2 regions of the Sphaerisporangium flaviroseum genome follow, and region 2 is predicted to be linked to the other one. Evidence: predicted binding sites of a transcription regulator. Region 2 holds the regulator's gene; the other holds the start of a gene.
The links. Region 2 encodes HrcA, which represses chaperone genes, less so after heat shock. Its sites were predicted from a motif close to TTGGCACTCTCNNNNNGAGAGTGCCAA; they were not measured.

Region 1: a site for HrcA is predicted at 2,119-2,145, ahead of groES (co-chaperone GroES). Genes of this name have one in related genera too.

Annotation. Positions count from the first base shown of each region.
Region 1 is NZ_BAAAZR010000052.1:100,663-109,999, forward strand. Features, by position in the region: gene groL (chaperonin GroEL) at 1-1,604, opposite strand, end outside; gene groES (co-chaperone GroES) at 1,713-2,024, opposite strand; gene ABD810_RS37000 (class I SAM-dependent methyltransferase) at 2,329-3,531, shown strand; gene ABD810_RS37005 (coiled-coil domain-containing protein) at 3,734-5,251, shown strand; gene tsaD (tRNA (adenosine(37)-N6)-threonylcarbamoyltransferase complex transferase subunit TsaD) at 5,322-6,353, opposite strand; gene rimI (ribosomal protein S18-alanine N-acetyltransferase) at 6,346-6,816, opposite strand; gene tsaB (tRNA (adenosine(37)-N6)-threonylcarbamoyltransferase complex dimerization subunit type 1 TsaB) at 6,813-7,481, opposite strand; gene ABD810_RS37025 (class F sortase) at 7,677-8,225, opposite strand; gene ABD810_RS37030 (hypothetical protein) at 8,248-8,778, opposite strand; gene tsaE (tRNA (adenosine(37)-N6)-threonylcarbamoyltransferase complex ATPase subunit type 1 TsaE) at 9,055-9,337, opposite strand, start outside.
Region 2 is NZ_BAAAZR010000008.1:271,322-280,658, reverse strand. Features, by position in the region: gene ybeY (rRNA maturation RNase YbeY) at 1-68, opposite strand, end outside; gene ABD810_RS17625 (PhoH family protein) at 77-1,150, opposite strand; gene ABD810_RS17620 (histidine triad nucleotide-binding protein) at 1,280-1,642, opposite strand; gene ABD810_RS17615 (SigE family RNA polymerase sigma factor) at 1,899-2,378, shown strand; gene ABD810_RS17610 (hypothetical protein) at 2,375-3,073, shown strand; gene ABD810_RS17605 (16S rRNA (uracil(1498)-N(3))-methyltransferase) at 3,272-3,997, opposite strand; gene dnaJ (molecular chaperone DnaJ) at 4,053-5,192, opposite strand; gene hrcA (heat-inducible transcriptional repressor HrcA) at 5,193-6,203, opposite strand; gene ABD810_RS17590 (DUF3097 domain-containing protein) at 6,695-7,513, shown strand; gene ABD810_RS17585 (DUF4870 domain-containing protein) at 7,510-8,214, shown strand; gene hemW (radical SAM family heme chaperone HemW) at 8,228-9,337, opposite strand, start outside.

The DNA of each region.
Region 1 (9,337 bases), on a different contig from region 2:
TGGCCGTGACCCTGACCGGCGGCCGGAGCCTCTTCCTCGGGCTTGTCGACCACGAGGACCTCGGTCGTGAGCAGCATGCCCGCGATGGACGCGGCGTTCTGCACGGCCGAGCGGGTGACCTTGACCGGGTCGATGACGCCCTCGGCGATCAGGTCGCCGTACTGTCCGGTCGCGGCGTTGTAGCCGTGGCCGGCAGAGAGCTCGCCGATCTTGGAGGTGACGACGTAACCCTCCTGGCCGGCGTTCTCGGCGATCCACCGGGCCGGCTCGACGAGCGACCGGCGGACGATGGCGACACCGGTCGCCTCGTCACCGGTGAGGCCGAGGTCGTCCAGGTCCTTGGACAGGTGCACGAGCGCGGAGCCACCGCCCGAGACGATGCCCTCCTCGATCGCGGCGCGGGTCGCGGAGATGGCGTCCTCGAGGCGGTGCTTCTTCTCCTTGAGCTCCACCTCGGTGGCCGCGCCGACGCGCAGGATGCAGATGCCCCCGGAGAGCTTCGCGAGGCGCTCCTGGAGCTTCTCGCGGTCCCAGTCGGAGTCGGTCTGCTCGATGGCGTGCTGGATCTCGCGGATACGGTCCTGGATCGCCTGCGGGTCGCCCGCTCCGTCGACGATGGTGGTGTTGTCCTTGGTGACCACGATGCGGCGGGCGGTGCCCAGCACTTCGGGGCCGGCGTTCTCGAGCTTGAGCCCGAGCTCCTCGGAGATGAGCTGGCCACCGGTCAGGATCGCGATGTCCTGCAGCATGGCCTTGCGGCGGTCACCGAAGCCGGGCGCCTTGACGGCGACCGAGGTGAACGTGCCACGGATCTTGTTCGTGACCAGGACGGCCAGGGCTTCGCCCTCGATGTCCTCGGCGACCACGAACAGCGGCTTCTTGGTCTGCGCCACCTTCTCCAGCAGCGGCAGGAACTCCGCGATGGAGGTGATCTTGCCCTGGTTCAGCAGGACGTAGGCGTCCTCGAGCACCGCTTCCATGCGCTCGGGGTCGGTCACCATGTACGGCGACAGGTAACCCTTGTCGAACTGGAGTCCTTCCGTGAACTCCAGCTCGAGGCCCATGGTGTTGGACTCCTCGACGGTGATGACACCGTCCTTGCCCACCTTGTCGAACGCCTCGGCGATCAGCTCACCGATCTTGGCGTCCTGAGCGGAGATCGTCGCGACATTGGCGATCTCCTTCTTGTCCTCGACGGGACGGGCGAGCTCGAGCAGGCGGTCGCTGACCGCCCGGGCGGCCAGGTCGATGCCGCGCTTCAGCGACAGGGGGGACGCTCCGGCCGCGACGTTGCGCAGGCCTTCACGGACCATCGCCTGAGCGAGCACGGTGGCGGTGGTGGTACCGTCGCCGGCGATGTCGTTGGTCTTGGTCGCCACTTCCTTGGCGAGCTGGGCACCGAGGTTCTCGTACGGCTTGTCCAGCTCGACTTCGCGGGCGATGGTGACGCCGTCGTTGGTGATCGTCGGCGCCCCGAACTTCTTGTCGATGACGACGTTCCGGCCACGCGGCCCGAGGGTCACCTTCACGGCGTCCGCGAGGGCGTTCACGCCACGCTCGAGAGCACGGCGCGCGTCCTCCTCGAACTCCAGGATCTTCGGCATTTAAGGTCCTCTCAGCATCAGAGCCCCGGGCCTTCAGAGAAGCACCCGGGGCTTGATACGCATTTTGTGTAAGGCTCCGTACTGATGGTCGCTTGCGCGCCCCGGGCTTTACTTCTCGATGATCGCGAGAACGTCACGGGCGGAGAGAACGAGGTACTCCTCGCCGCCGTACTTGACCTCGGTACCGCCGTACTTGCTGTAGAGGACGATGTCCCCTTCCTTGACGTCGAGCGGAATCCGCTTGTCGCCGTCCTCATCCCAGTTGCCCGGGCCCACCGCGAGGACCTTGCCCTCTTGCGGCTTCTCCTTGGCCGTGTCTGGGATGACCAGACCGGAAGCGGTCGTCTGCTCTGCCTCAAGCGGCTGGACCACAATGCGGTCGCCGAGCGGCTTAACGGGAACCTTGGTGGCGGTCGTCACGATCGGACCTCCCCTTCAGATTGTGTTGATGAGCTGAAGAGGCGACCAGCGGCCTGCCGTCGCGGGTGTCAGACCTGCCTCGTCGCATTTTGACTTGGCACTCTCACTAGGCGAGTGCCAACACTGAACAGTATGCAAGGCCGCCGACACAGTCAACACGGACAGGCCGTCCCAGGTCAGTACGGTGCACATACCCACGCTCGACCGCCGTGCAACTCACCCGAAATGTCCGGCCGAGGGCATGGTAGACCACATTTGGGACTCCCTCCCGAGGGGGTGGCGGCACCCGGTAGCGTCGGGAGGCGTGGACCCCGACGCCTTCCGCGAGTTGCTCACCCCACGAGGGCAGCGGGCCCTCGGCGACGCCGTGGAGGCGGTCACGGAGGGCGCCGACCCGGTCGTGGCGGCGAGCCGGCTCAGGAAGACCTACGACGCGTCGCTGACCGCCGCCGCCCTCACACAGGCACGGCTACGGGCTCGCGGCGCCGTCAAGTTCGGCGCCGACGCGGCCCGCATGTACTTCACCTCCGACGGCCTGGAGCAGGCCACCCGCGCCGAGGTGGGCGCCCACCGCGCCCGCAGGTTCCGTCCGGGGACGCGGGTGGCCGACGCCTGCTGCGGCATCGGCGGCGACCTCATCGCGCTCGCCCGCGCCGGGTGCGAGGTCGACGCCGTCGACCTCGATCCGCTCACCGTGGAGGTCGCGCACGCCAACGCCGTGGCGCTGGGCCTCGGCGACCGCGTCACCGTCCGCGTGGCCGACGCGGCCGACGTCGACCCGGCGGCGTACGACGTGCTGTTCGCCGACCCCGCCAGGCGGTCCACCGGCAAGCGCGTCTTCGACCCGATGGCCTACTCCCCGCCGTGGCCCGCCGTTCTCGATCTGGTGGCCCGGGCGCCGGCCGCATGCCTGAAGGTCGCGCCCGGCATCCCGTACGAGCTCATTCCGCCGGGCGCGGAGGCCGAATGGGTGTCCTACCGCGGCGAGGTCAAGGAAGCAGTGCTGTGGACCGGCGCCCTGGCCGCGACCCCGCCGGGCGGCCCGGAGTCCGTTACGGACATCGACCGCAGGGCCACGATGCTGCCCTCCGGGGAGACGCTGACCCCCGACCCGTCTCTCGGAACGGCCGGGCACGGGCCGGTGGCGAGATACCTGTACGAGCCTGACGGCGCGGCGATCCGGTCCCACCTGGTCGCCGAGGTGGCCGCGCTGGTGGACGGCCACCTGCTCGACCCGCACATCGCCTACATCACCGGAGACGCCTCCGCCGTCACGCCGTGGGCCTCGCGGTACGAAGTCCTGGAAATGCTGCCTTTCTCGTTGAAACGTCTGCGTACGGCGCTCCGCGAACGCGGGATCGGCACGGTCACGCTGAAGAAACGCGGCTCGGCCGTCGACCTGGAGCGCCTGCGGAAAGATTTGCGGCTTTCTGGGGATAAATCGTGCGTTGTGGCCCTTACCCGGATAGGCGAGCGCCCTTTCGCGCTTATTTGCGAACCCGCCTGACCTGGGAAGACGGCAAACCGGTCAATCCAGCGATAATCACGATCTTTTAAAGTCGGCCCCGAAAGTCTGCTGCCGAGCGACTACAGTTGGCCAGCGCGGGATTTTGCCTGATCCACGGTTTACCCGCCTTATTCGTCACGCCAGACAACCGGACCAATCCCACCGCAGTGCGGCCGACCGCCCGCGAGTGAAGGAGCTTTCGGTGGATCATTCCAACCACACCCTCCTCCAGGCGGGAAGCCAGACCGCCATTTCCGACCGGATGCGCGAGCTCTTGGCCAGGGCCGCCCAGGACCATGTGTACGAGCAGCGCACCCAGGGGGCCGTGCTCGACGAGATCCGGCAGCGGCTCGAAGGCATGGAGTGGCTGCTGCGGGAGGTCCGGGAGCGCGAGCTGGGCGGCCTGAGCGGCGCCCTCGACGGGGTCAGCGGCCGGCTCGACGAGCTGGCCATCCGGCCTCCGGCGTGGGCCGAGGGCCTGGCCCAGCACGTCGAGGTCGTACGCGACCGCGTCGACGGGGTGGGCAGCCGGGTGGCCGGCCTCGGCGACCGCATCGAGCTGGTCGGCGACCGCGTCAAGCCCGTCGCCGAGCTGCCCGGCCTGTGGACCGACCTCGGCACGGTGCGGGAGGGGGTCGCCGAGTCCCTGAAGCGCATCCAGGCGGTCCTCGACGGGGGCCAGGCCCTCCCGGGGCGCCTGGAGGAGCTGAACAGGCGGCTCGGCCAGCTCAACTCCAGCATGGAGGCGGCCGGCGGCCGGTTCACCCGGGTGGACAAGGCGCTGCTCGACCTCACGCAGCGCACCGAGCGGCTCGAGGGCGGCGTCCTCGACCTGAGCGAGGGCCTGGAGGAGACGCTCGCCTCGGCGATCGACCGGCTCACCGGTTCCGTCGAGCAGCTGGCCGGCAAGGTCGACGGGATCACGGCCCAGCTCGCGGACGCGGAGACCCGGCTGGGCGACCGTCTCGACGGCGTCGACGGCCGGCTCGCGGGCTTCGAAGGACGCCTCGACGGCGTCGACACCCACCTCACCGGCCTCGGCCCGAGGTTCGACGGCGTCGACAGGCGGCTCTCAGATGCCGGTGAGCGGTTCGACGGCCTGGAGGGGCGGTTCGAGTGCCTGACCGGGCGGTTCGACACCGTCGACAGCCATCTGGGGGCCGTCGAGGGGCGGCTGGACACCGTCGACATCCGGCTCAAGAGCGTCGACGGGCGCATCGAGACCACCGGCTCCTGCGTCGACGGCCGCCTGGCCGGGCTCGACCAGCGGCTCACCGACCTCGACGGGCGGCTTTCCGCCCAGGACCAGCGCTTCGGTGCGATCGACGGAAGCTTCGAAGGGGTCAACGAGCGCCTCGAGATGGTCGACGACCGCGTGGAGGCCGTCAACCAGCGCGTGGGCCAGCTACCAGGCCTGCTGGAGGTCGGCGAGGTCCACAAGCGCGTCGGCGAGCTGATCTGCGCCCAGGGCGACGACCAGGGCAAGCGGTTCGACTCCATCGACCGGCGGCTGGCGGAGGCCGCCGACGCCATGCCGCCCCTGGCCGAGCTGATGGACCTCGTACGGGCCCGTCCCGACCGCGATCAGCTTTCCGAGACCGTCGACGGGATCATCCAGCCCACCCACACCGACCTCACCCGCAGGCTGGGCGCGTTGGAGGAGACCATGCTGGCCCTGGCCGAGGCCCTCCTGCGCCCCACCCGCACCCCCAAGGACTGACCCGGGCGGCCCCCCGGTCACACGAACAGGCCCGGCCCGGCGATCCGACCGCGCGGACCGGCCATCGCGGTCACATCGCGACGGAGGTGATCGGGAAGGAGGAGTCGGCGGGGATTTCGAGCGACGACGGGCTCACTCCCGAGGCCACGAGCTCCGACCCGAGGGCAGCGATCATCGCGCCGTTGTCGGTGCACAACCCTGGCCGGGGCACACGCAGCCGCACGCCCGCGGCATCACACCGTTCCTGAGCCAGCGCACGCAGCCGGGAGTTGGCGGCCACACCGCCCCCGATGAGCAGATCCTTCACGTCGTACCGGCGGCACGCCTGCAGCGCCTTGCGCGTGAGCACGTCGACGACGGCCTCCTGGAACGACGCGGCCACGTCGGCGACGGGCACGGCCTCGCCCGCACGCTCCTTGGCCTCCACCCAGCGCGCCACGGCGGTCTTCAGCCCGGAGAAGGAGAAGTCGAGAGTGCCGTCGTCGTACTTCCCGCGCGGGAAGGCGACGGCCGTGCCAGAGCCTTCGACGGCCGCGCGGTCGATGTGCGGGCCGCCGGGGAACGGCAGGCCGAGCACCCGGGCGACCTTGTCGAACGCCTCACCCGCCGCGTCGTCGACCGTGGAGCCCAGCGAGATCACGTTGGTGGCCACGTCGGGGACGAGCAGCAGCGACGAGTGACCGCCCGAGACCAGCATCGCGATCGACGGCTTGGGCAGCGGCCCGTGCTCCAACTGGTCCACCGCCACATGCGCGGCCAGGTGGTTGACCCCGTACAGCGGGACGCCGATGCCCAGCGCGTACGCCTTGGCCGCGGCGACGCCCACCAGCAGCGCGCCCGCGAGGCCGGGACCGGCGGTCACGGCCACCGCGTCGATGTCGGAGAACCGCAGCCCGGCCTGCTCCAGAGCGCGCTCCACGGTGGGGGTCATGGCCTCCAGATGGGCACGCGAGGCCACCTCGGGCACGACACCGCCGAACCGCGCGTGCTCCTCGACGCTGGAGGCCACGGTGTTGGCCAGCAAGGTGTGCCCCCGGACGATGCCGACCCCGGTCTCGTCGCAGGAGGTCTCGATGCCCAGGACCAGTGGTTCGTCAGCCATTGCCGCTCTCCACGCTCAGCTTCCTCATCATCATGATCGCGTCGGTTCCGTCGTCGTAGTAGTCGCGCCGCAGGCCGATGCGCTCGAACCCGAAGGCCTCGTACATCGCCTGCGCGGGCGGGTTGTCGGCGCGGACCTCCAGGAACACCGCGGTCGCGCCGCGGCGCGTGGCCTCGGTGAGCAGTTCCCGCAGCATCGCGCTGCCGATGCCGGCACGCTGCATCGTGGCGCTCACGGCGATCGTCTGCACATCCGCCTGGTCGCCCGCCGCCGCCAGCCCGGCGTACCCGACGACCTCCTCATCGGCCACGGCGACGATGTAGTACCGGGTGCGGGGCTGGTCGGCCAGCTCGCCGCGCAGCATGCCCTCGCTCCACGCGTCGAAAGGGAAGGTCGAGCGCTCGATCTTCATGACGGCCGGCAGATCGGCCTCGGTCATCTTTCGCAGCGTCGCGGCCGTCATGTGGTCACCTTCTTCGGCGGACCTGGCACCTTGGCGTCCGGCCGGCGAAGGTAGATCGGGCTGGGCGAAGTGAGCACCCCGTCCACCGTGCCGGTGCCCGCGGCGAGGCGCTCGGCGGCGAGCGCGGCCAGCGCTCCGGCGAGGGGGTAGTCGGGAGCGTCCACCACCAGCCGCCCCTCCCCCAGGGCTTCGGCGTACATGCGAGCGCCGGCCCCGAACAGCGGCAGCTCGCCCGGAACGTGCTCGGGCCGGTCGACCGAGGGCTCGGACAGCCGCGTGCGCATGTCGGCGTAGCGCGCCCAGAACACCTCCTTGCGCCGCGCGTCGGTGGCGACGATGAAGGGCTCGGCCAGGCCGCCGGCGTAGGCGAGCGCGTCCAGAGTGCACACGCCGTACGCCGGGGCGCCCATCGTGGAGGAGAGCGCCTGGGCGGTCATCAGCCCGACACGCAGACCGGTGTACGGCCCGGGACCAGAACCGGCGACGATCGCGGTCACGTCGTGGAGGCGGACGCCCGCCTCTCGCAGGACCCGCTCCACGGAGGGAATGAGCAGCTCGCCATGGCGGCGGGCGTCGATCGTCGTCGACTCGGCGAGCACGCGGTCACCGTCGTGGAGAGCCACGGTGACGGCCGGGGTTGCGGTATCGAAGGCCAAGACCAGCACGAATGTCAAGCGTAGCCGTGTTTTCTCGCGCTCGCTCCGCCGGCGCGGCGGCAGGCCGACTCCGGCCGCGGACGGGGTCAGATCTCCCCACGCGGACCGGGTCAGGTCTCCCCAGCGGACGGGGTCAGGTCTCCCCAGCGGACGGGGTCAGGTCTCCGGCCGCGGGCGGGGTCAGGTTGCCAGGCGTGGACGGGGTCAGGTCTCCAGGCGCGAGGCGTAGACGATGATGTTGTCGAGGTACTCGTGGGTCTTCCGGTCGAAGGCTCCGCCACAGGTCACCAGGCGCAGGCCGTCCTCCACGTACACGCGCTGGGCCGGGAAGCGCTCCTTGGAGACCTGCTCGATGGCGTCGACCTTGTACTCCGCGACCCTGCCGTCACTGCGGACGACCTTGACGACCGCGCCCTTCTTGACCTGGTGCAGGCGGTAGAACACCGCGGGCGCCGTCTTGGTGTCCACATGGCCGATGATCACCGAGGCTCCGGAGTCCCCGGGCACCACGCTCTGGTCGAACCACCCCGCCATCGCCGGCTTCTCGAACGGCGGCAGCTCGATCTCCCCGTCGTCGGCGAGCCCGAGCTTCATCAGCGGGGCCTTCAGGTTCAGCGACGGAATGTCGAGCCGCTTGGGCGTCGCGGCGGCAGGCTGCGTCTCGGCCTGCCGGTCACGGCCGCTGAGCGCGAACATGATCGTGCCGGTGACGAACCCGGCCACCACGATCTTCAACCACTTTGATTCAGCCATCGGGGGGAGGCAGGATCGACGGTCAGCGGGCCTTCGACCTGCGGCGCGCCACCGCGACGCCGCCGCCGAGAGCCGCGAGGAGCGCCACGACCGTCACGCCCGCAGGGATGCCCGCCGGCTCGTCGGCGGGCTGCGCACCGGCCGCCGTGCCGCCGCCGCCTGCCCGCGGGGCCCGGGTCGGCACGATGCGGGTCACGGTGGGAGTGGGGCTGGGCCTGGCGGTCAGGGTCAGCGTGGTCCTGCCCGTGTCGTTGGTGCCCTCGCACTTGACCTCGACCGTGTAGCGCCCGGGCTTGGCGTCCTCGTCGATGAGGGCGAAGCCGTGGACCTCGGGCGAGGGGTCCGCCGTCACCGGGGACGAGGACGCGGCCGGGGTGGCGGGCGGTGGCTGGGTCAGTGTGACGACACCGGTGAAGGAGTCGGAGCGAGCGGTCGCGCGGTAGTCGGTGCCCCCCTGAGGGAGGGGGCAGAAGGCCCGGACCCTGATCGACCTCGTGGCCCCGCTCTGCACGCTGACGGGGATGACCTGGACACGGATGTTCTGACGGCTCACCGATGGCGTGGGTGTGGCCGTGGGCGCCGAGCCACCGGACTGGGCCTCGGCCGTACATGCGACACCACCTAAGAGAAGGAATGCTCCAGCAACCGCGACCTGCCCGACCCTGTGCACCGTCGCACTCCACTTCGCCGTACGATTTCGACCCCGCCCGATACGACCACGCCTAGGTGTTACTCCACCTGCATACCCAGAAAAAACAGGCCAATCCATTGGAACGATCTTCATTAAGATGATCCATAGCAATATAGGCCTGCGTCAAGGTTGGCTAGATTACCGGTCTAGATCAGCGGAACTCGGCTGATCTAGCAAAGCGGGCACGTCAGCCCATCTAGGGCCGACGCCGCGAAGCCGTACGAGGCGCTCGTCCCCCGCGTCGCCGCGCTCGATGGAGATCTCCAGCCGGTCGTCGGCCAGGTTCTCCACCAGCCCCTCGCCCCACTCGACGACGGTCACCGAGTCGTCCACGGAGGCGTCGAGGTCGAGGTCGTCGACCTCCAGCGACCCGCCCAGGCGGTAGGCGTCCGCGTGGACCAGCGCGGGACCGCCCGTCAGC
Region 2 (9,337 bases):
CCGGCCAGCTTCACCAGCGAGGACTCGTCGATCTCCACGCCGGACTCATTGGCCACCTCGATACTCATGGTGTTTCTTATCTCCCCCGCGGGCGCTTGCCGCCCTTGATGGCATGCGGCTCGGCGGTCGCGAGATCGTGACGGCTGTAGGCGTCGACGATGTCGCTCACCAGCTTGTGCCGCACCACGTCCGCACTCGTCAGCCTGCTGAAATGGATGTCCGGAATGCCCTCAAGGATATCCTGGACGACCTTCAGCCCGCTCTCAGTGCTTCCCGGAAGGTCGATCTGGGTGACGTCGCCCGTGACGACGATCTTGGCACCGAACCCCAGGCGGGTGAGGAACATCTTCATCTGCTCGGGCGAGGTGTTCTGTGCCTCGTCGAGGATGATGAAGGCGTCGTTGAGCGTGCGGCCGCGCATGTAGGCGAGCGGCGCGACCTCGATCGTGCCCGCCGCCATCAGGCGCGGGATGGAGTCGGGGTCGAGCATGTCGTGCAGCGCGTCGTAGAGCGGGCGCAGGTAGGGGTCGATCTTCTCGTACAGCGTGCCGGGCAGGAAGCCCAGGCGCTCACCCGCCTCGACCGCGGGACGGGTCAGGATGATGCGGTTGACGTCCTTGGCCTGGAGGGCCTTCACCGCCTTGGCCATCGCCAGATAGGTCTTGCCCGTGCCGGCCGGGCCGATGCCGAACACGATCGTGTGCTTGTCGATCGCGTCGACGTAACGCTTCTGGTTGACCGTCTTCGGGCGGATCGTGCGCCCCCGTGAAGACAGGATGTCGAGGGACAGCACGTCGGCGGGGCGGCCCGAGCTCATGCGGAGCATGGCGATGCTGCGCTCCACCGCGTCGGCGGTGAGCTGGGCACCGGACCGCACGAGCTCCACCATCTCCTCGAAGAGCCGCACGACCAGGCCGCTCTCCTCGGGGTTTCCGCTGATGGTGATCTCGTTGCCGCGGACGTGGATGTCCGCACGGAACGCGCCCTCGATGACCCGCAGCAGTTCGTCACGGGAGCCGAGAATGCTCACCATGGCGTGCTCGTCCGGGATCACCACCTTGGCCTGCGTTCGGGACGGGCCCTTGGCGCGCGGCGGTTCGCTGTTGTGCGCACCGGAGGGCGCGCTGCGGGGTTCGTGTGACTCGGACATGGGCGGCCCTGCGGCCTGCTCGCCTCCCGGCCTGATGAATGTGTTCACCGCGTTCGCTGGGATGACCGTACCGTCTGGCATCCGGCCCGACCGCGCCGCTGACTACGCCCCATGGTATCCGGGCCGGACTCAGCCCGGAGGCCAGTGCATCGCACGACCGCCGAGCACGTGGCCGTGCACGTGGAAGACCGTCTGACCGGCCTGCGGGCCGGTGTTGAAGACGAGGCGGTAGCCCTCGTCGGCGACGCCTTCCTGGACCGCGACCGCGTGGGCCGCCTTGAGCACCTCGTCGGCGAGCCCGTCGTCCGCGGCGGCGAGCGCCGCGGCGTTCTCGTAGTGCCCCTTGGGGATCACCAGTACGTGGGTCGGGGCCTGCGGGTTGAGGTCACGGAAGGCCACCGTGCGGTCGGTCTCGTGGACGATCGTGGCCGGGATCTCCTTGGTCACGATCTTGCAGAACAGGCAGTCTGTCACCGCCCGAATGGTAGTCACCTCTGTTGCCAATCGGTAATACCGAGGAGGTCCCGTCGAAAGATCCTCGCGGCTAGGGTTGGTGTGCGACACTTCAGCGTCAGATAGCGGAGAGTGTCGGCGAGGCCACCGGCGAGGACACAACTGGGTCATGCCCCCTAAAGAACCGGCAGAGCGTAAACCCTCTGGGAAGGCCGTGCGTCCAACAGATGTGACCACCGAGACCCTCGTGGCCGAAAGGTCGCTGGGGGCGGTGCCCGTCGGATGGGACGCCGACATGGCCGTAACGGCGCTTTACAGCGCCCACTATCGGTCGCTTGTGCGTCTCGCCATGCTGTTGGTCCGCGATAGCGCGACCGCGGAGGAAGTCGTGCAGGATGCGTTCGTCGCCCTTCATGGGGCGTGGCGCCGCCTGCGAGACACCGACAAGGCACTCGCCTACCTGCGCCAATCGGTCGTCAACCGATCGCGCTCCGTGCTCCGTCACCGCGCCGTCGTGGAGAAGTACGCCCCCAAGGGCCTCCCCGACGCGCCGAGCGCGGAGAACGGTGCCATTGGCGAGCTTGAGCGGTCCGCCGTCATCGAGGCGCTGCGCGGGCTTCCGACCAGACAGCGCGAGGCGCTGGTGCTGCGATATTACGGCGACCTCTCAGAGGCGGAGATCGCCCACGCCATGGGCATCAGCAAGGGTGCGGTGAAGAGCCACACAGCCCGCGGCATGGCCGCCTTACGCACTGTACTGGAGCAATTGTCATGACCGAGTCCCCCGACGAGTACGGCGAGGTACTCCGCCGTGTCTTGCGCGCGGAGGCGAGTTCTGTCATGCCCTCCGCCGAAGGACTAGAGATCATCCGCACGCGCATCGACCAGCGCGGCGTGCGGGGCATGTTTTGGTGGAAGGCCGCCGCGTCGGCGTTCGGAGCCGTCCTGGTGGCCGCCACGGTGGTGATGGCCATACCGGGCCTGCGGCAGCATCTCGACCCGAGCCCGCAGCCCATCATGCCGGTCCAGTTCGACACCTCGCCACCCGACGAGTCGAGCACGCGCAGGCCGCAGAACAACCTTCAGCCTCCCGTAGGCTCCCAGATCCCTCAGCCGAGCCTCTCGGTCACCCCGACGCCGTTCCCGACGTCCCAGTCGACGGCGACGACGTCGCCGGGCACCGACTGCGCGACCCCGGCTCCGACGTCCGGTTCGGCCCTGCCCTGCCCGTCCCCCTCGTCTTCGGACCCGCAGGCCGACCAGACCACCAGGCCCGGACCCAGGCCGACGCCCACGCCCACCGCCAAGCCGACGGTCCAGCCCACCCACTCCCCCAAGCCGCCGACCCCGACGGCGGAACCGACCACGAGCCCGTGCCAGCAGTGCTCGCCCGCGCCCACGGAGACCACGCCTCCGACGGTCACTCCCCAGATGACCACGCAGGCCGAGACGACCGCACCCCAGCCCTGAGCCCAGGCCCTCGCCCTGCGAGGGTTCGGGCCGGATCTTCACCGTCTTCGGGGTGAAGTCGGCGTCCTCCGGGGGTGAACTTGGCGTTGTTCAGGGCGAAGTCGGCGTTGTTCGCGGCGGAGTCGGCGTCGTCCGGGTGAAGTCGGCGTCCGGGTGAAGTCGGCGTTCCCGCCGCCGGTCAGGGCCGGACGGCTGGGGTCACCAGCGGCCGCACCGGGACAGCAGCACCGCGGCGGCCGCCACTCCGGCCGTGGAGGTCCGCAGGACGGTCGGGCCCAGCAGGGCCGGCGTGGCACCCGCCTCCCTGAACCGCTTGATCTCCTCGTCGCCGATCCCGCCTTCGGGACCGACCACCATCACGATGTCGCCACTCGCCGGGAGCTCCAGACGTGACAGGGGCTGGGCGGCCTCCTCATGGAGCACGGCGGCGACCGCCGCACCGCGCAGCAGGGCCGCCACCTCGCTCGTGGTGGCCTGCTCGGTGATCTCCGGCAGGTGGAACCGCCTGGCCTGCTTGCCGGCCTCCCTGGCCGTCGAGCGCCAGCGGGCCAGGGCCTTGCCCGCACGGTCGCCCTTCCACTGGGTCACGCACCGGGCGGCGGCCCACGGGACGATGACGTCCACGCCCGCCTCGGTCATCATCTCGACCGCCAGCTCGCCCCTGTCGCCCTTGGGCAGGCCCTGGACGACCACCAGACGGGGCGAGGGGGCGGGAACCGTGTGACGGCCGGTCACCTCCAGCCGGAGGGAGTCCTTGGCCACGTCGCGCACGACGCACTCGGCCACCGCGCCCCTGCCGTCGGTGAGGTCGACGCGCTCTCCCGCGCGCAGCCTCCGCACGGTGGCGGCGTGCCGCCCCTCCGCGCCGGAGAGGATGATCTCCGCGCCCGACAGGTCGTCGGCGAGGAACACCGGGACGCTCACCGCGGATCAGGGGCGCGGGCACGGTCCCGCGCCACGGGGACGAAACCCATCGCTCTCATCGCCCGTTGAAAGCGTCCTTGAGCCGGGAGAAGAAGCCCTGCTGCCCGGGGGCGAACTTGCCCGGCGGGCGCTCCTCACCGCGCAGCCTGGACAGCTCCTTGAGCAGCTCCTCCTGGGCGGCGTCGAGGCGGTTCGGCGTCTCCACGTTCACGTGGATCAGCAGGTCGCCACGGCCGGTCTCGTTGAGGCGCTGGATGCCCCGGCCGTACAGGGGGATGACGTGCCCCGCCTGGGTGCCGGGCCGTACGTCGATCTCCTCGGCCCCGTCGAGCGTCTCCACGGTCAGGATCGTGCCCAGAGCCGCCGCCGTCATCGGGATCTGGACCGTGCAGTGCAGGTCGTCGCCGCGCCGCTCGAAGATCTCATGAGGCCGCTCGACGATCTCCAGGAACAGGTCTCCGGGCGGGCCACCACCGGGCCCGACCTCGCCCTCACCGGCGAGCTGGATGTGCGTGCCGTCCTCGACGCCGGCCGGGATGCGCACCTTGATGGTGCGGCGGGTGCGTACCCGTCCGTCACCGGAGCACTCCTGGCAGGGATGCAGGATGATCGAGCCGAACCCGCCGCACTGGGGGCAGGGCCGCGCGGTCATGACCTGGCCGAGGAACGACCGGGTGACCTGCGAGATCTCGCCACGGCCGTGGCACATGTCGCAGGTGTCGGGATGGGTGCCGGACGCGGCGCCGGAGCCCTGGCACACCTCGCACAGCACGGCGGTGTCGACCACCAGCTCGCGCGTGGTGCCGAACGCCGACTCCGACAGGTCGAGCTCGACCCGGATCGTCGCGTTGCGTCCGCGCCTGGCCCGGGACCTGGGCCCGCGAGACCCGCCGCCGCCACCGAAGAAGGCGTCCATGATGTCGCTGAACGGGAAACCCGCGCCGAAACCCGCGGCACCGGCTCCCGCTCCCGCCGCCCCGCCGAAGGGGTCGGCTCCGAGATCGAACATCTGGCGCTTGTTCGGGTCCGACAGGACCTCGTACGCCTGATTGATCTCCTTGAAGCGCTCCTGCGTCTCCGGGTCGGGATTCACATCGGGGTGGAGCTCGCGCGCGAGGCGGCGATAGGCCTTCTTGATCTCGTCTTGGCCGGCGTCACGGCGGACCCCGAGAATGCCGTAATAGTCGCGGGCCACCTAGGACCCCGCCAGGATCTGGCCGACATAGCGTGCCACTGCGCGCACAGCTCCCATCGTCACCGGATAATCCATTCGCGTCGGGCCCAGCACTCCGAGCCGAGCCAGTTCATTGTCGCCCGAACCGTATCCGGCCGCGACGATCGAGGTGCCGTGAAGCCCGGAGTAGGGATTCTCCGAGCCGATGCGGACCGTGAGCGCGGCGGAGTCGCTCGCCTCACCGAGCAGCCGCATCAGCACGACCTGCTCCTCCAGCGCCTCGAGGACCTCTCGCAGGCCGACGCTGAAGTCGCCCGCGAGGTTGGCCGCACCGGCAAAGACGATCTTCTCGTCGTGCCGCTCGACCAGGGTGTCCAGCAGCACGGAAAGGATCGTGCTCGCCACCGGGCGGTCTTCCTCGGGAAGCCGCTCCTGCAGGTCGGCCACCGTGTCCGGCACTCGGGTGAGCCGGCATCCGTCGAGGCAGGCGTTGAGCACCGCCCGCAGATGCGCGATCTGGTCGTCCTCCACGACATCGGGAAGGTCGACCACTCGCTGCTCGACCCGGCCGGTGTTGGTGATCAGCACCAGCATGATCCGCCGCTCCGCCAGCGGCACGAGCTCGACGTGCCGCACCGTGGAACGGATCAGCGAAGGATACTGCACCACGGCGACCTGCCGGGTCAACTGCGCCAGCAGCCTCACCGTGCGGGTCACGACGTCGTCGAGATCGACGGCGCCCGCCAAGAAGGTTTCGATCGCCCGGCGCTCCGCACCGGACAGCGGCTTGATCTGGGACAGCCGGTCGACGAACAACCGGTAGCCCTTGTCGGTGGGCACGCGACCCGCGCTGGTGTGCGGCTGCGTGATGTAGCCCTGCTCCTCGAGCACTGCCATGTCGTTGCGAACGGTGGCCGGAGAGACGCCCAGATTGTGCCGCTCCGCCAACGCCTTCGACCCGACCGGCTCGTTGGTGGACACGTAATCTTCGACAACGGCGCGCAGAACTGCGAGCTTACGCTCATCGAGCAACGTGCTCACCTCCTGCCTGCGTTCGTGCCTGCGTAAACGCCTGGTCTGGCACTCAGTGTTCCCGAGTGCCAAGTGTACGGCTCTCGCCGACGGGGTGCGATAACTCGCCCCTACGACCTCACCCGCTCAGCGGCGAGCCACCTGCTATCCAGCGGCAAGGCGGCTCCACCACACTCGGACCCACGAGTGAGAACGACCCCCCCGGTAAACGACGCGACCACCCGGCCGCCGCGTCCCCACTCCCCCGGTGAGCATGCTCCCCCGCCAGGCCCGCGGTCCGGAGGCGCGCCCGCTGGCGGTTCCCGTTCCTACGGCACCCCTGAATACGGCTCCCCTCCCGGCGGCCCCTACGGTCCCGCTCCCGGCGCCCCCTACGGTTCCCCTGCCCCGTACGGCCCCGTGCCCGCAAGCGGCCGGTGGCCGTTCCCTACGATGGCGGCCCGCAGCAGGGCGCGCCGCCCAGAGCGTGACCTTTGCTAGCGTGCCGAGGTATGCGGGACTACGGACGCGACGTGCTGGCAGGGAACTGGCGGAGACCGCTACGCGGGAAGATCCCGAAGGTCCCCGCCGAGCCCGGCCTGGTGGTTGAGGATCCGGGAGGCTTCTGCGGCGCCGTGGTGGTCTGTGACAAGGAGGCCGTCACGCTGGAGGATCGCTTCGGGCAGCGGCGGGTGTTCCCGCTCGCGCCCGCCGGGTTCCTCCTCGACGGCAAGCCCGTGACGCTCGTCCGCCCGGCTCCGGCCGCCCCGCGGGGCCCGGCACGCAGCGCGTCGGGCTCCGTCGCCGTGAGCGGACTGCGGGCGCGTGTGGCCAGGGAGAGCCGCATCTACGTCGAGGGCGTGCACGACGCGTCCCTGGTGGAGAAGATCTGGGGCCACGACCTGCGCGTTGAGGGCGTGGTCGTCGAATACCTGGAAGGCGTCGACGACCTCCCGGCGATCGTCGCCGAGTTCGGGCCCGGCCCGGGGCGGCGCCTTGGGGTGCTGGTGGACCATCTGGTCCCCGGCTCCAAGGAGAGCCGCATCGCGGCCCAGGTGTCCTCACCTCATGTGCTCATCACCGGGCATCCCTTCGTGGACATCTGGCAGGCGGTGAAGCCCTCGGTCGTGGGCATCCCCGCCTGGCCCGTGGTGCCGCGCGGGGTTCCGTGGAAGGAAGGCGTGATCGAGGCCCTCGGGTGGCGGCTGGAACCTGCGGACGCCTGGCGCCGCATCCTCGGCTCCGTCGGGACCTTCACCGATCTGGAGCCGGAGCTTCTCGGCCGCGTCGAGGAGCTGATCGACTTTGTGACGATGGAAGAGGAAGCATGAGCGAGACCCCGCAAGATCGCCGCCCCGACGACCTTCCGGACGACCGGGGGCATGACGGACCGCCTGCGTACGGGCAGCCCGGCCATGGACGACCCGGGTATGGACAACAGGGCTACGGCCAGCAGGGCTATGGCCACCAGGGCTACGAGCAACCCGGGTACGGGCAACAGGGCTACGAGCAACCTGGCTACGGGCAACCTGGCTACGGGCAACCCGGATACGGACAACAGGGCTACGGACAGCAGGGCTACGGCCAGCCCGGGTACGGCCACCAGGGCTACGAGCAACCCGGGTACGGGCAACCCGGGTACGGGCACCAGGGCTACGGGCCGATGGGGCGCCCGCCCGAGCCGCACGTGCCGGGGAGGTACGGACCCCGTCCCGGGTCCGACGACACGACGATGTCGATGCTGGCCCACCTGCTGGGCCTGCTCACCTCGTTCGTGGGCCCGCTGATCATCTATCTCGTCAAGAAAGACGAGTCGCCCTACGTCCGCGACCAGGCGGCCGAGGCGTTGAACTTCCAGATCACCCTGTTCATCGCCTATGTGGTGTGCACCGTGCTGGCCTTCGTGATCATCGGCTTCCTGCTGATGTTCGTGGTGTGGATCGGCTCTCTGATCATGATGATCATGGCTTCGGTGGCCGCGAACCGGGGAGAGAACTATCGCTACCCGATGAACATCCGCTTCGTCAGCTGACCACGGGCGCGGGTCAGGTCAGATCGCGGACCAGGGCGTCGGCGAGCAGGCGTCCCTTGAGGGTCAGCACCGCCCGGCCGGTCGTGAAGGGCTCCGGCTCCAGCAGCCCGTCTCCGAGCGCTCGGGCGACGGCCGTACGGGCGTGCGGGCCGATCTCGGCGAGCGGGTAACCCGAGTCGAGCCGGAGCTCCAGCATCAGGCGCTCGACCTGCCGGTCGCCCTCCGCCAGCACTTCACGCGCGTGAGCCGGCGAGGATCCCGTGGCCAGCCGCGAGGCGTAGGCCGCGGGATGCTTGACGTTCCACCAGCGGGTGCCGCCAACGTGGCCGTGCGCGCCCGGGCCGACGCCCCACCAGTCGCCCCCGGTCCAGTAGAGCAGGTTGTGGCGGCACCGGGCCGCCACGGAGGTGGCCCAGTTGGACACCTCGTACCAGCCGAACCCCGCCGCCGCCAGCATCGTGTCGGCGATGACGTAGCGGTCGGCGGCCACGTCGTCGTCGGGCATGGGCAGCTCGCCCCTGCGGATCCGCGCGGCCAGCCGGGTGCCGTCCTCCACGATCAGCGAGTAGGCCGACACGTGATCGGGACCCGCCTCGATCGCCGCCGCGAGGGAGTCCCGCCAGTCGTCGTCGGACTCGCCCGGCGTGCTGTAGATCAGGTCGAGGTTGACGTGCGCGAACCCCGCGTCGTGCGCCTCTCGTACGGCCTGCGCCGGGCGGCCGGCGGTGTGGCGCCGGTCGAGGACGGTGAGCACGTGCTCCTTGGCGCTCTGCATGCCGAAGCTGACGCGGTTGAACCCACCGCTCCGCAGCCTGTGGAGGTAGGCGGGGTCGACGGATTCGGGGTTGGCCTCGGTGGTGACCTCGGCGCCCGGCGCCAGTCCGAACTCCGCGTCCACCGCCCGGAGGATCCTGACGAGGTCATCGGCGGGCAGCAGGGTCGGCGTGCCACCGCCGAAGAAGACGGTCTCCACCGGCAACTCGGCGTCCCCGAGCACCCTGCGCGCCAGGCGGATCTCCTCGATCGCCGTGTCGGCGTAGTCGGCGCGGGAGGCGCCGGGACCAAGCTCTGTGGCGGTGTAGGTGTTGAAGTCGCAGTATCCGCAGCGGGTGACGCAGAACGG